One region of the Streptomyces sp. NPDC048664 genome, then DNA from elsewhere that is predicted to be linked to it. Evidence: riboswitches for the same ligand, from Rfam matches in the RefSeq annotation. Region 1 holds a riboswitch; each other region holds the start of a gene.
What was found. Region 1 has a riboswitch for cobalamin ahead of cobN (cobaltochelatase subunit CobN). Riboswitches for the same ligand answer to the same signal wherever they lie in the genome.
Positions count from the first base shown of each region.

Region 2: linked by a shared signal. The riboswitch ahead of AB0C59_RS27030 (cobalamin biosynthesis protein) and the one ahead of cobN (cobaltochelatase subunit CobN) in region 1 are both predicted to bind cobalamin.
Region 3: linked by a shared signal. The riboswitch ahead of AB0C59_RS07100 (prenyltransferase/squalene oxidase repeat-containing protein) and the one ahead of cobN (cobaltochelatase subunit CobN) in region 1 are both predicted to bind cobalamin.

Region 1 is NZ_JBEZHK010000034.1:14,571-18,979, reverse strand. Features, by position in the region: gene AB0C59_RS29100 (precorrin-2 C(20)-methyltransferase) at 1-372, opposite strand, end outside; gene AB0C59_RS29095 (precorrin-8X methylmutase) at 369-1,040, opposite strand; gene AB0C59_RS29090 (cobalamin biosynthesis protein CobG) at 1,037-2,320, opposite strand; cobalamin riboswitch at 2,367-2,523, shown strand; gene cobN (cobaltochelatase subunit CobN) at 2,587-4,409, shown strand, end outside.
Region 2 is NZ_JBEZHK010000029.1:51,648-56,056, reverse strand. Features, by position in the region: gene AB0C59_RS27040 (inorganic phosphate transporter) at 1-1,013, shown strand, start outside; gene AB0C59_RS27035 (hypothetical protein) at 1,036-1,251, shown strand; cobalamin riboswitch at 1,437-1,578, shown strand; gene AB0C59_RS27030 (cobalamin biosynthesis protein) at 1,676-2,659, shown strand; gene AB0C59_RS27025 (cobyric acid synthase) at 2,656-4,176, shown strand; gene AB0C59_RS27020 (hypothetical protein) at 4,173-4,334, shown strand; gene AB0C59_RS27015 (putative cobaltochelatase) at 4,331-4,409, shown strand, end outside.
Region 3 is NZ_JBEZHK010000005.1:8,240-12,648, reverse strand. Features, by position in the region: gene AB0C59_RS07110 (CbiQ family ECF transporter T component) at 1-46, opposite strand, end outside; gene AB0C59_RS07105 (SCO2322 family protein) at 49-711, opposite strand; gene AB0C59_RS07100 (prenyltransferase/squalene oxidase repeat-containing protein) at 711-1,940, opposite strand; cobalamin riboswitch at 2,045-2,187, opposite strand; gene AB0C59_RS07095 (glycosyltransferase) at 2,292-3,065, shown strand; gene AB0C59_RS07090 (zinc-binding dehydrogenase) at 3,254-4,177, opposite strand; gene AB0C59_RS07085 (MarR family transcriptional regulator) at 4,268-4,409, shown strand, end outside.

The DNA.
Region 1 (4,409 bases):
GTCGGCGAGCCGCTTGTGCATGTGCATGTAGGAGCCGTAGAAGAGCGGATCGCCCTCGGCGAGCACCGCCACGGTCCGCCCCGCGTCCAGGTGCTTGGCCAGCGTGGCCGCCGCCTCGGTGTAGAAGTCCTCCATCGCGCCCCGGTATCCGCCCGGGTGGTCGGTGGTCTCCGTGGTGACCGGGTAGACCAGCGGCTCCTCGACGTGATCCTCGCGCAGGTGCGCGGCCGCGATGGAGCGCGCGATGGACCGGCCGTGCCGCGCGCTGTGATAGGCGATCACGTCGGCCTCGGAGATGACCTCGACCGCCCGTACGGTCATCAGGGACGGGTCACCGGGGCCGAGACCCACCCCGTACAGCTTGCCGCTCATTCTTCCTCGCTCGCGATCGCGTTGAGCGCGGCGGCCGCGATGGCGCTGCCACCGCGACGGCCGCGCACCACCAGGTGGTCCAGCCCGGACGGATGCGCGGCCAGCGCGTCCTTGGACTCGGCGGCGCCCACGAAGCCGACCGGGACACCGATGACGGCGGCCGGCCGGGGGGCGCCTTCCTCGATCATCTCCAGCAGGCGGAAGAGGGCGGTGGGCGCGTTGCCGACCGCCACCACCGCGCCTTCCAGCCGGTCACGCCACAGTTCCAGCGCGGCGGCGCTGCGCGTGGTGCCCAGCTTCGCGGCGAGTTCCGGGACGGCCGGGTCGGACAGCGTGCAGAGCACGTCGTTGTCGGCGGGCAGCCGCTTGCGGGTCACCCCGCTGGCCACCATCTGCACATCGCAGAGGATGGGCGCGCCCGAGCGCAGCGCCTCCCGGGCGCGGGCCACCACCGCGGGCGAGTAGGACAGGTCCCGAACGAGGTCGACCATCCCGCAGGCGTGGATCATGCGCACCGCCACCTGGCTGACGTCGGCGGGCAGGCCCACCAGGTCCGCTTCGGCGCGAATGGTGGCGAAGGACTCGCGGTAGATCGCCGCACCGTCCTTCTCGTAGACATGGGTGGTCACGGTGTTCTTCTCACTGCTCTCGGTCGACTTGATGCTCATGAGGTGCTCGTCGTCAGCGCGGCGGACACACGGGAGGGATCCCTGACGGAGACGGTCCGCGGGTTCTGGCCCGCCCTGTCGGTCGACACCTGGTACCCGCCGCCGGGTGTCGCGACCACGGAGACGTGATCACCGCGGGGATGCCCGCACCGTCGTTCGCACCCGGACCAGTACAGGGGGAGGCCGGGTCCGCCGGTCGCGTCGAGGGCGCCGGCGGCGTCCGCCCGGACATCGGCGTGCGCCTTGGCGCACCCGGGGCGGCCGACGCAGGCCCCGACCCGGAGCCAGGGCGACGCGGGGTCGCCGACCAGGCCGGTCGCGGTGAGGCGCGCGAGCGTCCCGGCCGCCCGGGAGGCGGCCGCGCCCGCGGTGGGCAGGACGACACCGCGCCAGGGGGTCAGTCGGAGCTCGGTGTCGCAGACACGCGTCAACTCCTCCCACTGGCGGGCCGAGAAACGCCCCAGCGGAACATGGACGGACACGGCACCGTCGAGGACACCTGGCGCGGGGCCGGACGCGGCGCCCACCGGTTCGGGACACTCCTCGTGGCCGATCCCCTCGGCCTCCAGCCGCTGACGGACCAGGCGATCCATCGCACCCTCGGGCAGCGCGAGTTCGGACACCCGCCAGGCTCGCGCTCCCTGCGACCGTGCCGCCTGAAGGAACACCTCGGCGGCCGTCAGCGCCGCGCGGGCCGCGTCGCCGGCACTCACCCGCACCGCCCCCGGCGAGAGCCACGCGCCCCCGTCCGCGACCGCACGCACCAGGACGTCGGCGCCCAGACCGGACACGTCGCCGCGCCCGTCGTCCAGGGCGAACAGGAACCGGCCCGACAGATCCCTGGCCGCCCGGCTCGCGCACAACGCCGCGTCCAGCTCCGTCAGCCAGGGCCGTACGTCGCCGAGGCCGCGGCCGTCGAGGCCCGACAGGGGCGAGGCGACGACGTTGCGCACCCGCTCGTGCTCCCTCGACGGCAGCAGACCGGCCGCGTCCAGCGTCCGTGCCAGCTCCGGCCCGCACCCGTCCTTCAGCGCGCGCAACTGCACGTTGCCGCGGGAGGTCAGGTGCAGGTCGCCGTCCCCCAGCCGTCGGGCCGCGATCCCGAGGGCCCGCGCCTGATCGGCGGTCAGCACGCCGCCGGGCACCCGGACGCGAGCCAGGGCCCCGTCGTCCGCCGTGTGCAGGCGCAGTGTCCCCGGGCAGGCGTCACCGCGCCCCCGCGAAACCGGTGTGGCCTGGGGCGATGGGGAGGGAGCTGCCGTGGGCATGGCGGTGAGCATACCTACCATCACACCCGCTGTATGCCCCACCCTGTTTCCATGGCCCTTACTATGCTTTCCCAGTGGATCACCTGATCCACGAACCGCCACGACGGCGACAAGGGGAGGAAGCCGGTGCGAATCCGGCGCGGTCCCGCCACTGTGAGCCGGCCTTCGACAGCCGTGCGAGTCAGGAACTCCCTTCCCCCGCGTTCGGCTTCGTCCGAGGGGGAGACCCATCTCCCACACTGCCCGGGGCGCGGACCCCGAGGAAGGCCAGGCGACGCATGCCCACTCCGTCCGGGGAACGTGCACCGCACACCCGCCAGATCCTGCTCCTGTCGACGTCCGACACCGATCTGCTCAGCGCCCGCGCGGCCGGTGGTCCGGTCCCCTACCGCTTCGCCAACCCGGCCCGTCTCGCCCTGGAGGACCTCCCGGCCCTCCTGGACGGGGTCGACCTGGTGGTCGTGCGGCTCCTGGGCGGCCTCCGCGCCTGGCAGGACGGTCTCGACCTGCTGCTCGCGGACGGCCGCCCGGTGGTCGTCCTGAGCGGTGAACAGGCCCCGGACGCACAGTTGATGGCCGCCTCCACCGTCCCCGTGGGCCTCGCGGCCGAGGCCCACGCCTATCTGGCCCACGGCGGCCCCGCCAACCTGGAGCAGCTCGCCCGCTTCCTCTGCGACACGGTGCTGCTCACCGGGTACGGCTTCGAGGCGCCCGCGCCCTCCCCGACCTGGGGTGTGCTGCCCCGCGAGGCGGGGACCGCGGACGGCCCGAGCGTGGCCGTCCTGTACTACCGGGCCCACCACATGAGCGGCAACACCGCCTTCGTGCACGCCCTGTGCGACGCCGTCGAGGACGCGGGCGGCCGGCCGCTGCCCCTGTACGTGGCGTCGCTGCGCGCACCCGAACCCGAGCTGATCGAGCGGCTGCGCACCGTCGACGTGATCGTCACCACCGTCCTGGCCGCGGGCGGCACCAAGCCCGCCGAGGCGTCGGCCGGGGGCGACGACGAGTCCTGGGACGCGGGCGCGCTCACCGCCCTGGACGTCCCGATCCTCCAGGCGCTCTGCCTGACCGGCTCACGCGCCTCCTGGGAGGAGAACGACGAGGGCGTCTCCCCGCTGGACGCGGCCAGCCAGATCGCGGTCCCCGAGTTCGACGGCCGCCTGATCACCGTCCCGTTCTCCTTCAAGGAGATCGACGCCGACGGCCTGCCGGCCTATGTCGCCGACCCCGAGCGCGCTGCCCGCGTCGCGGGGATCGCCGTACGGCACGCCCGACTTCGCCACATCCCGGCCGCCGACAAGCGGCTCGCGCTCGTCCTGTCCGCCTACCCGACCAAGCACTCCCGCATCGGCAACGCGGTCGGACTGGACACCCCCGCCAGCGCGGTGGCCCTCCTGCGCCGTCTGCGCGAGGAGGGATACGACTTCGGCGACACGGACGTCCCCGGGCTGGTCTCCGGTGACGGCGACGAGCTGATCCGCGCGCTGATCGAGGCCGGCGGCCACGACCAGGACTGGCTCACCGAGGAGCAACTGGCGCGCAACCCGGTGCGCGTCCCGGCGGCCGACTACCGTCGCTGGTTCGCCACGCTGCCCGAGGAACTGCGCACGGCGGTGGAGGAGCACTGGGGTCCGGCGCCGGGCGAGATGTTCGTCGACCACAGCCGCAACCCGGAGGGCGACATCGTCCTCGCCGCCCTGCGCTTCTCCCACCTGCTGATCCTCATCCAGCCCCCGCGCGGCTTCGGCGAGAACCCGATCGCCATCTACCACGATCCGGACCTCCCCCCCTCCCACCACTACCTGGCCGCCTACCGCTGGATCGCCACCCCCGCCGCCGACGGCGGTTTCGGCGCCGACGCGATGATCCACCTCGGCAAGCACGGCAACCTGGAGTGGCTGCCCGGCAAGAACGCCGGCCTGTCCGCCGCCTGCGGTCCCGACGCGGCCCTCGGCGACCTGCCCCTGGTCTACCCCTTCCTGGTCAACGACCCCGGCGAGGGCACCCAGGCCAAGCGCCGCGTCCACGCCACCCTGGTCGACCACCTCGTCCCGCCGATGGCCCGCGCCGACTCCTACGGCGACATCGCACGCCTGGA
Region 2 (4,409 bases), on a different contig from region 1:
TCTCCGGCGGCATCATCAACGAACAGGGCATCCGGGTCGAGGTGATCTTCGCGGCTCTGGTCGGCGCCATCCTCTGGAACCTGCTGACCTGGCTCCTGGGCCTGCCCTCCAGCTCCTCCCACGCGCTGTTCGGCGGCCTCATCGGCGCCGCGGTCGCCTCGGCCGGCTGGTCCGCTGTCAACGGTTCGACGATCGTCACGAAGGTCCTGATCCCGGCGGTGGCCGCGCCGCTCGTGGCCGGACTCGCCTCGCTGCTGGCCACGCGCCTGTCCTACGCCATCGGCCGCCGCGCCGACGACAAGGCCACCGCCAAGGGGTACCGCTTCGGCTCGATCGCCTCCGCCGGTCTGGTCTCCCTGGCCCACGGCACCAACGACGCGCAGAAGACGATGGGCGTCATCACCCTGGCCCTCGTCACCGGCGGTGTCATCGCGCCCGGTTCGAACCCTCCCACCTGGGTCATCGTCTCCGCCGGTGTCGCCATCGCGCTCGGCACCTACCTGGGCGGCTGGCGCATCATCCGCACCCTCGGCAAGGGCCTGACCGACCTGGCCCCGCAGCAGGGCTTCGCCGCCCAGACCAGTGCGGCGACCGCGATCCTCGCCTCCTCGCACATCGGCTTCTCCCTGTCCACCACCCAGGTCTGCTCCGGCGCCGTCATGGGTGCCGGCCTCGGCCGCAAGGGCGGCGTCGTCCGCTGGTCCACCGCGACCCGGATGCTCGTCGCCTGGTGCCTCACGCTCCCGGCCGCCGGACTGGTCGGCGCGGGCGCCGAACTCCTCACCAAGCAGGGCACCTGGGGCACGGTCGCCACCGGTGTGCTGCTGATCGCCGGCGCCGGGGTCATCTGGGCCCTGGCCCGCCGCAAGCCGGTCACCGTGAACAACGTCAACGACGTCGACACGGAGCCCGCGGGTGTCGTCACCACCGCCATCGCCGCGGTGATCCCGCCGCCGGCGGGCCTGGTCGAGACGGCCCCGGTCGAGCCCGTACCCGCAGCCAAGACGGCCTGAGACGGCTAAGGAAGCACCCCTCATGAAGATCGACTGGTCGGCTCTCGGCTCCGTCTTCGGCGCCAGCCTCGGGATCACCGTGGCCCTCGTCGCCCTGTTCACCCTGGGCGTCGTGGGCCTGACGAAGAAGGAATCGGCCGACGGCGGCACCGCCGCCCTCGCGGCCACCGGCGCCTACGCCTGCTTCGCGGCCTGCGCGGCGGCGGTCGGCTACGGCATCTTCCTGATCGTGGCCTGACACCCGCGGACCCGGCGTCCCGGGCCCCGGACACGTGGGACGAGGTCCCCGCGGCGATCCCCGTGATCCCCGCGGGGACTTCGTCGTGCCGGGGCCGGGAACCGTCCGATCCCGGTGACTGACGGCACGTCAGCCATGTGGGGCGCGGCACACCCCTGCAGCGCAGGTCAGGAGCAGGTTGACGGGTGTTCCGGGCGCGTGGTGGACTGCCGGAGCCATTACGGCGGCAGAAGAGGAAGCCGGTGCGAATCCGGCGCGGTCCCGCCACTGTCACCGGGGAGCGGTCCCCGGGAGCCAGGAACTCTCGCCGCCGCTCTCGTCGTACCAGGGCGCGGACACCCTGAGTGAGGACATATCGCCATGCGCGGCTGCCTGTTGAGGTTCAGCGACCGGGTCCCGCCCTCCCCCGTGGCCGGCTGAGCCGGTGGGTGCCGATCGCGTCTTCGCGTACGGCGCGGGCCTCGGCCTCCTCGGTGACCGGCTGCTGGGCGATCCCCGCCGCGGGCATCCGGTCGCCGCGTTCGGGCGGGCCGCCTCGGCCCTGGAGCGGACCCTGTGGCGGGATCACCGCGGCTGGGGCGCACTGCACACCGCCCTCTGCGTGGGCGGCACCGTGTCCCTCGCCGCGCTCGCCTCGTCCGCCCTGCGCTCCTCCCGCGCCGGGTCGATCGCCCTCACCGCCACCGCCACCTGGGCGGTCCTCGGGGGGACCTCGCTCGCCCGCGAGGCCCGCGCCGTCGGCGACGCCCTCGAACGCGGCGACATCGAGGCGGCCCGCACGCGGCTGCCGCATCTGTGCGGACGCGACCCGCAGGCCCTCGACGCCGACGCCCTGGCGCGGGCGGTGGTGGAGTCCGTCGCGGAGAACACCTCCGACGCGGTGGTGGGCGCCCTGGTGTGGGGCGCGGTGGCCGGGGTGCCCGGCCTTCTCGGGTTCCGTGCCGTGAACACCCTCGACGCGATGGTCGGCCACCGGTCGCTCCGCCACCGGCGGTTCGGCTGGGCCGCCGCCCGGCTGGACGACGTCGCCGGCTGGCCGGGCGCCCGGCTCACCGCCGTACTGGCCGCCGCCGCCGGCCCGGACCCCCGCGGCGCGCTGCATGCCTGGCGCTCCGACGCGCACCGGCACCCGAGCCCCAACGCCGGGCCCGTCGAGGCGTCCTTCGCGGGAGCGTTGGGCCTGCGGCTCGGTGGAACGCTCTCCTACCAGGGCCGGGTCGAGCATCGGTCCGTGCTCAACCCGGGTGGACGGGCCGTGACCACCGGCGACATCGGCCGGGCCGTACGGCTGTCCCGCCGGATCGGGCTGCTCGCGCTCGGCACGGGCGTCGCGGCCCGTGCGATCACGGCGAGAGGGAGGGGAACAGCGGTGACGAGGACAGCGCGGTCGAAGGGGCGTACGGGATGAGCGGGGGGAACGGCGGGGGGCTGCTGGTCGCGGGCACCACCTCCGACGCGGGCAAGAGCGTCGTGACGGCGGGCATCTGCCGCTGGCTGGTACGGCAGGGGGTCAAGGTCGCGCCCTTCAAGGCGCAGAACATGTCCCTCAACTCCTTCGTCACCCGCGAGGGCGCCGAGATCGGCCGGGCCCAGGCGATGCAGGCGCAGGCCTGCCGCGTCGAGCCCACCGCGCTGATGAACCCGGTGCTGCTCAAGCCGGGCGGCGACCGCAGCAGCCAGGTCGTCCTCATGGGCAAGCCGGTGGGCGAGCTGACCGCGCGCGGCTACCACGGCGGACGGCAGGAGGCGCTCCTCGGCACCGTCCTGGACTGCCTCGCCTCGTTGCGGGGCACGTATGACGCGGTGATCTGCGAAGGGGCGGGCAGTCCCGCCGAGATCAACCTGCGGCGGACCGACATCGTGAACATGGGGATCGCCCGCAACGCGCGGCTCCCCGTGGTCGTCGTCGGCGACATCGACCGCGGCGGCGTCTTCGCCTCCTTCTTCGGCACGGTCGCCCTGCTCTCCCCCGAGGACCAGGAACTCGTCGCCGGGTTCCTGGTCAACAAGTTCCGCGGGGACGTCTCGCTGCTGGAGCCCGGGCTCGACATGCTGCACGGGCTCACCGGGCGGCCCACCTACGGCGTCCTGCCCTTCCAGCACGGCCTGGGCATCGACGAGGAGGACGGGCTGCGGGTGTCCCTGCGCGGCGCCGTCCGCGAGTCGCGGGTGGCCGACCCCGTCGGCGAGGACGTGCTGCGGGTCGCGGTGTGCGCGATCCCCCTGATGTCCAACTTCACCGACGTGGACGCCCTCGCCGCCGAACCCGGCGTCGTGGTGCGGTTCGTGGACCGCCCCGAGGAGCTGGCCGACGCCGACCTCGTCGTCGTCCCGGGCACCCGGGGCACGGTCAAGGCACTGCACTGGCTGCGCGAACGGCGCCTGGCCGAAGCCCTCGTCCGGCGTGCCGCCGAGGGGCGGCCGATCCTCGGGATCTGCGGCGGGTTCCAGATCCTCGGGGAGCGCATCGAGGACGAGGTGGAGAGCCGCCAGGGCCGGGTGGACGGGCTCGGGGTGCTGCCCGTGCGGGTGCGGTTCGCCAGCGAGAAGACCCTCACCCGGCCCGTCGGCGAGGCCCTCGGCGAGCACGTCGAGGGGTACGAGATCCACCACGGGGTCGCCGACGTCACAGCCGGTGAGCCCTTCCTGGACGGCTGCCGGGTCGGCCAGACCTGGGGCACGCACTGGCACGGCTCGCTGGAGTCCGACGGCTTCCGCCGCGCCTTCCTGCGCGAGGTGGCCGCCGCCGCGGGCCGCCGCTTCGTCGCGGCCCCCGACACCTCGTTCGCCCGGCTGCGCGAGGAGCAGCTCGACCGGCTCGGCGACCTGATCGAACAGCACGCGGACACGGACGCGCTGTGGCGGCTCATCGAGTCCGGGGCGCCGCGCGGACTGCCGTTCGTCCCCCCGGGGGCGCCCGCATGAGCACCGTGCTGCCGCTGCGGGCCACCCGCACCGACCTGCCGGCGGCCCGTACCTGCGGTGCCCCGAGCGTACGGGCCGAACCCGGCGCGAACACGCTGGAGCGGTTGCGCTCCACCTATCTGGAGCTCGAAGGCGAACTGGAGGGCGAGAAGAAGTGAGTACCCCGTTTCCGTTCACGGCCGTGGTGGGCCAGGACGATCTGCGGCTCGCGCTGCTGCTGAACGCCGTGTCAC
Region 3 (4,409 bases), on a different contig from region 1:
ACCAGGCGGCGGGGGGAAGCGCGGCGCTCCGTGGAACCCTGGCCATGGTCAGCGCTTGCGGCGGCGGGCCTGGGCGAGGATGCCTATGCCGAGTGCGGCCACGACGGCGGCGCCGACGTAGAGGTTCACGGAGGGGCCGCGGTGGTGCGCGGCCGGTGCCGCCGAGGGCGCCCGGGAGGGCTCGGACGTCGCCGTACCGGAGACCTGCTCCCCGCAGCCCTGCTCGGGATAGCCCGCTATCGCGCACAGCAGCGCGTTCATGTCGTAGCGCAGCGGCTTGGCCACCGAGGCGAGCGCCTCCGCCGTCGTCGCGTCCTCGGGGACGCGGGCGCAGGCCGTCCGCGGGGCGGGCGGCCTCTCGCCCGAGGGCGCGTCCGCCGCCGTGCCGAAGTCGAGGACGAGCGCGACCCGCTTGTCACCGCCGTGCGCCGGGGTCCCCGCGCAGATCGCGGCGAAGTCGGCGGCGCCGCGCGGCCGGGTCGCGTCCTTGGAGTCCACGCTGACGGCGAACCGGAAGCCCTGCACGTCCCCGTCGTCAGGGCGCGCGGTCGACGGGCCCTCGGTGGCGTACGTCCAGTGGCCGCCGTCCCGGTCCCAGAAGGACCAGTAGCGGTAGCCGGCGGCGTGCGCCGGGCCCCCGCCCAGCAGCACCAGCAGGGCCGGTGCGAGCAGCAGGGCGAGGGCGGGGCCGGCGCGGCGGATCGCTGGGATCACTGCGTGCGCTTCCGGCGGCCGGAGAGCAGGAAGCCGATGCCGACACCGGCGACGAGACCGACGCCGATGATCCACCACAGGGTGGTCGTGGAGCCGCTCTTCTCGTCCTGCTCGGCGGACTTGGCGTGCTCGCCGGAGGCCGCCTGCGGGGCGGGGCCGGTCGCGTTCAGCGCGGCGACCACGTCCGTGCCGCCGAAGTGGCGCGGGTCGGCGCCCACCGCGTGCGCGGCCAGGACGAGCTGGGCGTAGGCGGCCGGGCCGCTCGTCTTGGCCCAGGCGCCGGCGTTCTTCTCCAGCCAGGCGTACTGCTTCTGCGCGGCCTTCGCACCACCCTGCGCGGCGAGCGCGACGACGGCGTCGGCGGTGTTGCCGTAGTCGGGCTGGTCGGTGGCGCCGGGCATCACCGACATGAGGTGGCCGTTCTCGGCCGTGGCCTGGGCGAGGTAGGCGGCGCCGTTGCGGGCGACCTCGGCGGGCGTGGGCTTCTTGCCGGAGGCGGCGGCGCAGGCGCCGGCCTTCGCCGTCCCGGCCGTGGTGACCAGGCCCTTGCCGAGCGCGCCCAGCACACCGGCGGCGGTCGCGTCCGCGTTCGGCGCGAGGGCGCCCTTCTTGTCGGGCTGGAAGGCGAGAGCGCCGCCGTCCTTGGCGCAGGGCAGCGAGAACGCGGCGAGCAGGTCGTAGGGCGAGGCGCCGTCCTTGACGACCTTGGCCGGGTCCTCGCCGGTGGCCGCGAGAGCGCCGATCACGACGGAGGTCGAGTTGGTGTCGCTGGGGCCGCCCGCGTTGTAGCCCCAGCCGCCGTCCTTGTTCTGCGCGGACTTCAGCCAGGTCACGGCCTTGCCGGTGGCATCGTCGTGGCCGCCGAGCGCGGCGAGGGCCTGGACGGCGGCGGCGGTGCTGTTGGTGTCCACCATGACCTTGGCGTCGCACGCCGTGGCGGCGTCCGCGCGGAACGCGGCGAAGGCGCCGTTCGCGCACTGCTGCCCCGTGAGCCAGCCCACGGCGCTCGCGGCGGGCTTCTCACCCGCGGTGTGCTGCGCGAGCAGGGACAGCGACTGGCGCCAGACGCCGTCGTAGGTCGGGTCGGCGCTGCCGTACAGACCGGCGGGTATCTTCACCGACGGCGTCGCGGACGGCGCGGGGGTGGCGGCGACGGCGGGTACGGCGGCGCCGAACACGGCGGCGGCGGTGGCGGTGAGCGCCACGGCGCTGCGGCGGACATTCATGATCGGCGGGTGCCTCTCCCTGCGGGGGAGCCGGGCGCGCGGGGAGGACCCGGGCGGCTCGGCTCCGTATACCTCGACGGTGCCGCGCACCGTGCGGTACGCGTGAGCCGGTCACGATCCGAGCGGGGCAGTCCGGCTCACCGCCCCCTCGGGGGTGGTTCACGGTTGCGGGTCAGCGCCGGATTCGCACCGGCTTCCCCCCGTACGGGTGTGATGACGACGCGGCCACTCTACCGGCAGGTAAGAACATCCCCCGAGGACGTGCGTCACAGGGCCACCCCAGGCTCCGGGCGTCGTATGCCTGCGCAGTGTTTGAATGGGCCGTCGTTCTGCCGAGCAAGGAGAAACGCTGTGCCCCTGGTGTCTGTCGTGATGCCCGTGTACAACTCGACAGCCACTCTCGGCGCAGCGGTCCGGTCGGTGCTCACGCAGACCCACGGCGACCTGGAGCTGCTGGTCACCGACGACAGGTCGTCCGACGACTCCATGGACCTGCTCATGGAGTTCGCCCGGCAGGACGAGCGGGTCCTGCCGGAATCGGCACCCGAACAGGGCGGTGCCGGCCGGGCACGCAACCTCGCCATCGAACGGGCCCGGGGCGACTACGTCGCCTTCCTCGACAGCGACGACATGTGGCTGCCGGAGAAGGTCGAGCGGCAGATCGCGTTCGCCGCGGCGGGCAGTGCGCCGCTGACGTTCACCTCGTACTTCAAGATGGACGCCGACCACGAGGGCGAGAGCACCGACTTCGTCCCGAACGGGCGGGTCGTCCGCGCGCGGGAGCACGTGGACTACCGCGCGATGCTGGTCCAGGACCACATCGGTGCCCTGACCGCCATGTACGACCGCAACGTCCTGGGCACGAGGCTCATGCCGGAGATGCGGAAGCGACAGGACTACGCCCTGTGGCTGTCGATCATGCGCGACGGCGCCGACGCCCGGGGCCTTCCCGAGCCGCTGGCGGTGTACAGGGCCCACCGGGCGGGATCGTTGTCCTCCAACAAGCTCTCGCTCGTCCGGTACAACTGGGAGCTGTACCGCGAGCACGAGAGGCTGTCCGTCCCGCGGTCGACGCGAGCGCTGGCCGGCGCCGCGTGGCAGTCGCTGCGCAACTCGCGGATCTAGGACTTGGCCGGTCGATCACGTGCGGAGCCAGACGACGAGGGCGGCTGCGGTGATGGTGCCGAGACGGACGCATCCGCGTTCGTCGTAATCGGGTGGCGGCTGCTCTGGCGTGCGTGAGCGTGTTGATGGCCCGTTCGACGGTGTTCCGTTTCCTGTGCTGCTCCTCGTCGCAGGCCGGTGGACGCCTGCTAGGGGACAAGGACGACCTTGCCGAGGTTGCGGCGCTGCTCGATGAGGGTGTGGGCTCGGGCGGCATCGGCGAGGGGGATCTCCTCGTGCACGGCGGTGCGCAGAATGCCTGCGTCGCGCATCTGCCAGAGCTCGCACAGCCAGCGGTCGTAGAGTCCGGGATTGCCGGCAGCGATGGCGCGCATCTGGAAACCGATCATTGAGGCGCCGCGGACCAGGAGTTCGTACGCCTCGACCGTGCCACCGCCGGAGCTGAAGGCCACCAGTCGGCCGCCCGTCGCGAGGGCCCTCACAGCGGGGCCGAGAAGGTCGCCGCCGACGCCGTCGAGAATCACGTCGTACGGGGCGCCCCAGTCGGCTTCCTCGTAGAGGACGACCTCGTCGGCGCCGAGCCCTCGGACGAAGTCGGCCTTGTCGGCGCTGCTGACGGCGGCGACGACGCGTGCCGCCCCACCGGCCTTGGCGTACTGGAGGGCCAACGTGCCCACACCGCTGGCCGCCGCCGTGACGAGCACCGACTCGCTGGGCTCCGTACGGGCGGCCTCGTAGGCGCCGCGCGCCACCAGACCGCTGCGGACCAGGGCGACCGCCTCCACGGCGGTCGCGCCGTCCGGAATCAGGGAAGCCATGGAGGTGTTCAGGACCGCGAATTCGGCGTAGGCGTCGGCGAAGCACAGCCCGGTGACGCGGTCTCCCACGCGGAAGGCGGTGACTCCCGCGCCCAGGGCGACGATCTCCCCGGCGACCTCGCCTCCGAACGGGATCGGCTCGCTGCCCTCCCGCACCTTGCGCACGGTGGGCAGGGTCACCCCCACTGCCTCGACCCGGATCAGCACCTCCCCGGCGTCTGCTTCGGGTCGGTCGACCTCCTCGGCGAACAGCACTTCGGGCCCACCGTTGACCTCATGGCGCATGCGCAGCACAGGACCTCCCCCGTCCGAACTCATTGGATGCCCCAACGATAGGGGCAATGTCGTTGGGAAGTCCAATGAACTTTTCGGTAGGCTCAGCTCATGACCTCGGACCTCCAGCGCATCCAGTCCCTGCCGACGTGGCTCGTCGGCCGTGTTGCGGCCCGAGGCCGGGGGATGGTCGCCGACGCGATCGCTGCCGAGGGGCTGAAGCTCATGCACCACGCGGTACTGGCCGCCACGG